DNA from 2 places in the Pseudomonas sp. JE3303 genome. Region 1 is predicted to be linked to the other one. Evidence: riboswitches for the same ligand, from Rfam matches in the RefSeq annotation. Region 1 holds a riboswitch; the other holds the start of a gene.

What was found. Region 1 has a riboswitch for cobalamin ahead of cobO (cob(I)yrinic acid a,c-diamide adenosyltransferase). Riboswitches for the same ligand answer to the same signal wherever they lie in the genome.
Region 2: linked by a shared signal. The riboswitch ahead of cobW (cobalamin biosynthesis protein CobW) and the one ahead of cobO (cob(I)yrinic acid a,c-diamide adenosyltransferase) in region 1 are both predicted to bind cobalamin.

The regions. Positions count from the first base shown of each region.
Region 1 is NZ_JBWGIF010000017.1:24,673-28,828, reverse strand. Features, by position in the region: gene AC0ZZU_RS22015 (PQQ-dependent sugar dehydrogenase) at 12-1,325, opposite strand; cobalamin riboswitch at 1,451-1,671, shown strand; gene cobO (cob(I)yrinic acid a,c-diamide adenosyltransferase) at 1,814-2,425, shown strand; gene AC0ZZU_RS22005 (cobyrinate a,c-diamide synthase) at 2,422-3,717, shown strand; gene bluB (5,6-dimethylbenzimidazole synthase) at 3,714-4,156, shown strand, end outside.
Region 2 is NZ_JBWGIF010000007.1:48,001-52,156, reverse strand. Features, by position in the region: gene cobM (precorrin-4 C(11)-methyltransferase) at 66-812, opposite strand; gene AC0ZZU_RS11600 (cobalamin biosynthesis protein) at 840-1,268, opposite strand; cobalamin riboswitch at 1,365-1,563, shown strand; gene cobW (cobalamin biosynthesis protein CobW) at 1,660-2,733, shown strand; gene cobN (cobaltochelatase subunit CobN) at 2,737-4,156, shown strand, end outside.

The DNA of each region.
Region 1 (4,156 bases):
CAGAAGCCTGGTCACTTCGCCTTGGTCACCCGCCAGATCACATTTCCTACATCATCGGCGACCAGCACGCCGCCTTGTTGGTCGGTGACCACGCCAACCGGCCGGCCCATGGCTTTCTCGTCATCGTTCAGGAACCCGCTCAGCAGATCCACCGGCTTGCCCGAGGGCTTCCCGTCCGCCCCGAACGGCACGAATACCACTTTGTAGCCACTGTGCGGATCGCGGTTCCAGGAGCCGTGCTGGCCGATGAACGCACCCCGCCCGAATGGCGCGGGCAGCACGCCGTCCTTGGCGAACGCCAGTCCGAGCGAGGCGGTGTGCGGGCCGACGGCGTAATCGGGGACCAGGGCCTTGGCGACCATGTCCGGCGCCTGTGGCTTGACCCGCACGTCGACGTGCTGCCCGTAGTAGCTGTATGGCCACCCGTAGAAGCCGCCCTCCTTGACCGAAGTGATGTAGTCGGGCACCAGATCGCTGCCAATCTCGTCACGCTCGTTCACCGCCGTCCATAACGCGCCTGTGGTCGGCTCCCAGTCCAGGCCATTGGGATTGCGCAGACCTGAAGCAAAAATCCGGTGCTGGCCGGTGGCGCGGTCGACTTCCCAGATGGCGGCTCGGCCTTGCTCCTGCTCAAGGCCGTTTTCCCCCACATTGCTGTTGGAGCCGACGGTAACGTAGAGCTTCTTGCCGTCGCGGCTGGCGATGACGTTCTTGGTCCAGTGATGGTTGAGCATGCCGCCCGGCAGGTCGACCACCTTGGCGGGATTCTGGACTTGCGTGGTGCCAGGCGGGTAGTGGAAGCGCAGCAGGCGATCGGTGTCGGCTACGTAGAAGTCTGTTCCGACGAGGGCCATGCCAAAGGGTGAGTTGAGTCCATCGATAAAGGTGGTACGCACTTCGGCGACGCCGTCATGGTCGGCGTCGCGCAGCAGGGTGATGCGGTTGGCACTGGGCACGCCTGCGCCTGCGCGCTTCATCACTTTCTTCATTATCCAGCCGCGCACGCCCTTGTCGTCATCGGGCTTGGGCGGGGCGTTGGTCTCGGCCACCAGCACGTCACCGTTGGGCAGTACATAGAGCCAGCGCGGATGATCGAGGTTGCCCGCGAAGGCCGTCACCTGGGTGCCGGGCGCCGCTTGGGGCTTGACGCCTTGTGGCCAGCCCACCGCGGGTGCGATGTTGACGGTGGGCATGAGGGTCTCGTTCGGCTCGGGCAGGTTTGGCGAGGGGCCGAAGCCTTCGTCCAGCTTCAGCCGGGCGGTCTCGCCGCAACCGCCCAGGCCGGTGGCCAGGGCCAGCACTATCGCTACGCGTATCCTGTCCATGTTCGAGATCCTCGCAAGGTGGTCATCAAGTATTCAGAGCCATACCCCGCAAACTAGGTTCAGTGCCCCCGGTCCAGTGGCAGATCGTCCCGGGTTTGATTGACGCTCCGAGTGCAACCCTCTAACCTTCGCGGCGTGTTTCAGGTGCTCTGCGGGCGAAGGCTCGGCAGGGTGAAACTGGGAAGCCGGTGAGCGCAGACAAGGCGCGATTCCGGCGCTGCCCCCGCAACGGTAAGCGAGTGAACGCCGCGCATGGCCACTGGGTTTGACTACCCGGGAAGGCGCGTGGCACAAGGCCCCGAGCCTGCTCGCAAGTCCGGAGACCGGCCTGTTACAGCCAACGGCATCACGGAGGGTGATGCGCGGAGCACCGTGGCCAGCGCCGCGGCCCTGCGCGTTTTCCGTATGCCTGCCTATTTATCTGTCGTCGCCTGGTGCCTGCCAGCGCGCGCCCGAGCGCGGCGCCCGACAGTCTGCGGAGAACTTTCATGAGCGAATCCACCGAGCGTGACGAACGCCACCTGGCGCGCATGCAGCGCAAGAAGGCCGTGATCGACGAGCGTATCGCCAGCGCCCCTAATGAATGCGGCCTGCTGCTGGTGCTGACGGGCAACGGCAAGGGCAAGAGCAGCTCGGCCTTCGGCATGCTCGCCCGCGCCATGGGTCACGGCATGCAGTGCGGCGTGGTGCAGTTCATCAAGGGCCGCAACAGCACCGGCGAAGAGTTGTTCTATCGCCGCTTCCCTGAACAGGTGCGGTATCACGTGATGGGCGAGGGCTTTACCTGGGAAACCCAGGACCGCCAGCGCGATATCGCCGCCGCGGAAGCAGCCTGGGCCGTGTCGCGGCAGATGCTGCAAGACCCTGCGATCGGCTTCGTTGTGCTCGACGAGCTCAATATTGCGCTCAAGCATGGCTATCTCGACCTCGACCAGGTCCTTGGCGACCTGCAGGCCCGCCCGCCGATGCAGCATGTGATCGTCACCGGCCGCGGCGCCAAGCCCGAACTGATCGACCTGGCCGACACCGTTACCGAGATGGGCGTCGTCAAGCATGCCTTCCAGGCCGGCATCCGCGCGCAAAAGGGTGTCGAACTGTGAGCCAAGCCCGGCACTGCCCGGCGGTTCTGATCGCGGCACCGGCTTCAGGCCAGGGCAAGACCACGGTCACCGCTGCATTGGCACGCCTGCATCGAAACCTCGGCCGCAAGGTGCGGGTGTTCAAGTGCGGGCCGGATTTTCTCGATCCGATGATTCTCGAGCGTGCCAGCGGTGCGCCGGTGTACCAGCTCGACATGTGGATGATCGGCGAGCAGGAGAGCCGCCGACTGCTGTGGGAAGCGGCACTGGATGCCGACCTGATCCTGATCGAAGGAGTCATGGGGCTGTTCGATGGCACTCCTTCGAGCGCGGATCTGGCGCGGCACTTTGGCGTGCCGGTGCTGGCGGTGATCGACGGCACGGCCATGGCCCAGACCTTCGGCGCCCTGGCCCTGGGTCTGGCGCGCTATCAGGCCGACCTGCCGTTCGCGGGTGTCCTGGCGAACCGCGTCGGCACGCTGCGCCACGCGCAATTGCTCGAAGGGAGCCTGACCGAAGGGCTGCGTTGGTATGGCGGGCTGTCGCGGGGGAGCGACATCGAGCTGCCGAGCCGGCATCTCGGCTTGGTCCAGGCGAGCGAATTGAATGATCTGGACGCGCGTCTCGATGCCGCCGCCCAGGCCTTGGGCGAGAGCTGCGATGCCGCCTTGCCGCCGCCTGTCCGCTTCGCCGAGCCGGATCCTGTCGCGGTCGAGCCGTTTCTGGCCGGCGTGCGCATCGGCGTGGCCCGTGACGAAGCCTTTGCCTTCCTGTACGGCGCCAATCTCGACCTGCTGCAGGCCATGGGTGCCGAGCTGGTGTTCTTCTCGCCTGTGCATGACGCGCATCTGCCTGACGTCGACAGCCTTTATCTGCCCGGCGGTTATCCCGAGCTGCACCATCAGGTCCTGTCCGGCAATGGCCCGATGCTGCACGCCATCCGTGCGCACCACGCGCAAGGCAAGCCACTGCTCGCCGAATGCGGCGGGATGCTGTACCTGCTCGATTCCCTGACCGACGTGACGGGTGAACGAGCCGAGCTGCTTGGCCTGCTTGCAGGGGACGCCGTGATGCAGAAACGGCTGGCGGCGTTGGCCCTCCAGGACGTTGCATTGCCGGAGGGCAACCTGCGCGGACATACCTACCATCATTCGCTGACCAGCACCGAGCTGGAACCGATCGCCCGTGGGCACAGCCCGAATGGTGGACGTGGCGCCGAGGCGGTCTATCGCTGCGGCCGGCTGACGGCGTCCTACGTGCACTTCTATTTTCCGTCCAACCCACCTGCGGCGGCGGCGCTGTTGCGGCCATGAGCGAGCAGGCCTTCAACGACGCCGAGCGTGCAGCGGTCTACCGCGCCATTGGCGAGCGGCGCGACATGCGTCATTTCACCGGGGGCGAGGTCGCTCCCGAGCTGCTGGCCAGACTGCTGGGCGCGGCGCACCAGGCGCCCAGCGTCGGGCTGATGCAGCCCTGGCGTTTCATCCGCATCAGCGACCGGGCCCTGCGTGGGCAGATCCAGGCGCTGGTCGAGGAGGAACGGGTGCGCACGGCGCACGCGCTGGGCGAGCGTTCCGATGAGTTCATGCAGCTCAAGGTCGAGGGTATTGGCGACTGCGCCGAGGTGCTGGTGGCAGCCTTGATGGACCAGCGCGAAGCGCACATCTTTGGCCGCAGGACCTTGCCGGAGATGGACCTCGCATCGCTGTCGTGCGCGATCCAGAACCTCTGGCTGGCGGCGCGTGCCGAAGG
Region 2 (4,156 bases), on a different contig from region 1:
GTCTCCGTCTGTCATGGGAACGCCGAGTCTGCTACCGGCCATGCCAGGTTGGCAATACAGGGGATTCAGGGTCGGTAGAGATGCGCATGGCCCGCGCGGTACAGCGCCGATTCGGCGAACGGAGCGTCGCCCAGCACGTGACCCACCAGTATCAGCGCAGTGCGCCGGAACCCCTTGGCCTGCACGCGCTGGACAATGTCATCCAGCGTGCCCTGGACCCAGTCCTGGTCCGGCCAGGTGGCGCGGTGCACCACGGCGATCGGACAGTCACCGCCATAATGCGGGAGCAGCTCGGCGACGATCTTCTCCAGGTGCTTGACCCCAAGGTGAATGGCCAGGGTGCAGCGGTGCCGGGCGAGATCGGCCAGCTGCTCACCGGCAGGCATCGGCGAGCTGTCGCCATAGCGGGTCAGGATGACAGTCTGCGCCACCTCCGGCAGGGTCAGTTCACAGCCCAGCAGCGCCGCGCTGGCGGCCGTGGCGGTAACGCCGGGGATGATCTGGTAGTCGATGCCCAGTTCGCGCAGATGACGGATCTGCTCGCCGATGGCGCCGTAGAGGCTCGGGTCGCCGCTGTGCACGCGCGCGACATCCTGCCCCTTGGCATGGGCGCTGCGGATGGCATCGATGATCTGCTCAAGGTGCAGTTCAGCGCTGTTCAACACTACGTCGGCACGATGGCCTTCAAGCACGGCGGCCGGAACCAGGGAGCCGGCATAGATGATCACCGGACACTGACGGATCAGGCGCTGGCCCTTGACCGTGATCAGCTCGGGATCGCCGGGGCCGGCGCCGATGAAATAGACCGTCATGAAGAATCCTTGCAGGTAAAGCGGCGATTATCCGTCAAGAACCGCGCTGCACGCCAATGCCAGTGTCGCCTGGCCGCTGGCCTGACGGGTGACGTGCAGTCGCACCGGCCCGGGATGGGTGGTTGCGGCCATGGCCAGCGCCGCGCTCTCGGCTACCCCCCAGCAGCCGGTGTGTTGCCAGGCGGTGAGCGAACGCTGGCTCAGCTGCGCCTCGAACGGCGCCAGTTGCATGGCGCTGAAGAACATCAGCGGCAGCCCTAGCTGCGCGGCCAGTTGGCGCACCCCTGGCTCGTCCGACTTGCCCTCGATGCTGGCCAGGCCTCTGACTGCGCTGAGCGGCAACGCCTGGGCCGCGAGCACCTGCTGCAGCAGCTCGGCCAGTTCGCTGGCGGGGCAGCCGCGCCGGCAGCCGATGCCGGCATACAACGCGGCGCGCTCGACGCGGGTGACGGGCATGATGCGTTCCTCTGCTCTCTATAGGCGGCAGGAGCAAATCACGGGACCGATCGCCCGTCAATCACAGCCAGCGGTTGACCGCCTGACAGGCACTGCGTAGCCTTGCCGGTCCGAGGTTCTCTGGTGAACTGCACCAGAGCTAAGACGGGAACGCGGTACCAATCCGCGGCTGCCCCCGCAACTGTAAGCACTGCCCAGATCGACACAGCCACTGCGCCAGCGCGGGAAGGCGTCGATCGACCGGCCCGGCCGGTGTGGTGCAAGCCAGGAGACCTGCCTCGCAACGAATTCGACTTCCAACCGGGCGGGGTGATCCGGTGGCGAACGCGCCCAGGCAAGCCTGCCTGCGGCTTTCGTCCCGCATGCCCGCCATCCTGCCAAGGGCATCGACATGAAAACACTGGCCAAGCTCCCCGTCACCATCGTCACCGGCTTCCTGGGCTCGGGCAAGACCACGTTGCTGCGCCACATGCTGGACAACGCACAGGGCCGGCGCATCGCTGTCATCGTCAACGAGTTCGGCGAGCTGGGCATCGACGGCGAAATCCTCAAGCAGTGCAGCATCGGCTGCACCGAGGAAGAGGCCAGCGGCCGCGTCTATGAGCTGGCCAATGGCTGCCTGTGCTGCACCGTGCAGGAAGAGTTCTTTCCGGTCATGCGCGAGCTGGTCGCACGGCGTGGCGACCTGGACCACATCCTCATCGAAACCAGTGGCCTGGCCCTGCCCAAGCCGCTGGTCCAGGCCTTCCAGTGGCCAGAAATCCGCAACGCCTGCACCGTCGATGCGGTCATCACCGTGGTCGACAGCCCGGCAGTAGCCGCCGGCACTTTCGCAGCCTATCCCGACCAGGTCGACGCCCAGCGCAAGCTCGACCCGAACCTGGACCATGAATCACCACTGCACGAGCTGTTCGCCGATCAGTTGGCCAGCGCCGACCTGGTGGTGCTGAACAAGGCCGACCTGATCGCCCCCGCCGACCTGGCCAAGGTGCGCGCCGAAGTGCTAGAAGAGCTGCCCCCGGCGGTCAAGGTCATCGAGGCCAGCAGTGGCCGCTTGCCGCTTGACGTGCTGCTGGGCGTCGGTGCCGAGTCCGAGGCGCACATCGACGGCCGCCGTACCCATCATGATTCGCACCACGACGGCGATGACCATGACGACCATGACCATGACCACGACGCGTTCGATTCGATTTCCATCGACTTGCCCGAAGCCGACGAGAGCCTGCTGCTCGACGCCCTGACCAGCCTGGTAACCGAATTCGGCATCCTGCGCGCCAAGGGCTTCGCGGCCATTCCCGGCAAGCCGATGCGTTTGCTGATCCAGGGCGTGGGCAGCCGCTTCGACAAGCACTTCGACCGCGCCTGGCGTGCCGACGAGCCGCGCATCACCCGCCTGGTGCTGATCGGCCAGGAACTGGACGCGGCGCTGCTCGAAGCTCGCCTGCGCCAGGCACTGGGCGCCTGACCCATGCACCTGCTGCGGACCCAGCCCGGTTGCTTCGTACCGGACGACAGCATCGCCGATCTCGGCCAGACACCCGCTGACCTGGTGATCCTCTGCAGCGGTGATTCGCACCTGGCACTGCTGGCCGAAACCGCCCAGCAGTTGCCGGAGGACTTCCCCAGCCTGCGCCTGGCCAACCCCATGCAGGTGCAGAACCATGCCTCGGTCGACCTTTATGTCGGCCAGGTGCTGCGCCACGCCAAGGTCATCCTGGTGTCGCTGCACGGCGGTGTCGGCTACTGGCGTTACGGCGTCGAGCAGTTGGTCACGCTGGCCGAACGGGGTGTTCATCTGATCCTGGTGCCGGGCGACGACCGCCCTGACCCGGAGTTGATGGGCCTGGGCACGGTCTCGGGCGCCGAGGCGGATCGTGCCTGGCACTTCCTGCGCCAGGGCGGCAAGGCCAATGCCCTGAACCTGTTCAAGTGCCTGGCCAACCGTTGGCTTGGCCGCGACTACGCCTGGGATGAGCCGCAGCAGCTGCCACGCACCGCGGTGTACCACCCGGCCAAGGCCAGCGCCTGCCTGGCAGACTGGTTCGGCCAGTGGCATCCCGACCAGCCCGTCGCCCCTGTGCTGTTCTACCGCTCGCACTTGCAGGCGGCCAACACTGCTTTCATGGATACCTTCTGCGAGCGCCTCGCGGCGGCGGGGCTGAACCCATTGCCGATCGCCGTGGCCAGCCTCAAGGAAGCCGCCTGCCTCGCCCAGGTCGAAGCCTGGATGGACGAAGCCGGCGCCGAGGTGATCATCAACACTACAGGCTTCGCCCTTTCCAGTCCCGAGCAGCCCAACCTGCGGCCGTTCAGGCGCGATGTGCCGGTGCTCCAGGCCATCTGCGCCCAGGACAACCAGCCTGGCTGGGAAGACAGCGAGCAGGGCCTGGGTGCCCGCGACCTCGCCATGCACATCGTGCTGCCGGAACTGGACGGGCGGATCATCACCCGGCCGGTCAGCTTCAAGGACCTGGCCTGGCGCAGCGAGCGCAGCCAGTCGGACGTGGTCTGCTACCGGGCACATCCCGAGCGCATGGATTTCGTCGCTGAACTGGCACGGCACTGGGTCGAGCTGGCGCGCCTGCCCAATGGGCAAAAACGCGTGGCGCTGGTGCTGGCCAACTATCCCACCCGCGACGGGCGAATTGGCAACGGCGTTGGCCTCGATACCCCGGCGGCGGCGCTTAACATCCTGCAAGCGCTCAAGGACCAGGAATATCCCGTCGGCGAGCTGCCGCACAGCGGTACCGCGCTGATCCATGCGCTGCTGGGCGGAGTGACCAACGATCTGGACCACCTCGACCAGCGTCCTTGCGCGCAGAGCCTGGACCTGGCCGACTACCATGCCGCCTTCGCCGCCTTGCCCGCTGCCAACCAGCAGGCGGTGC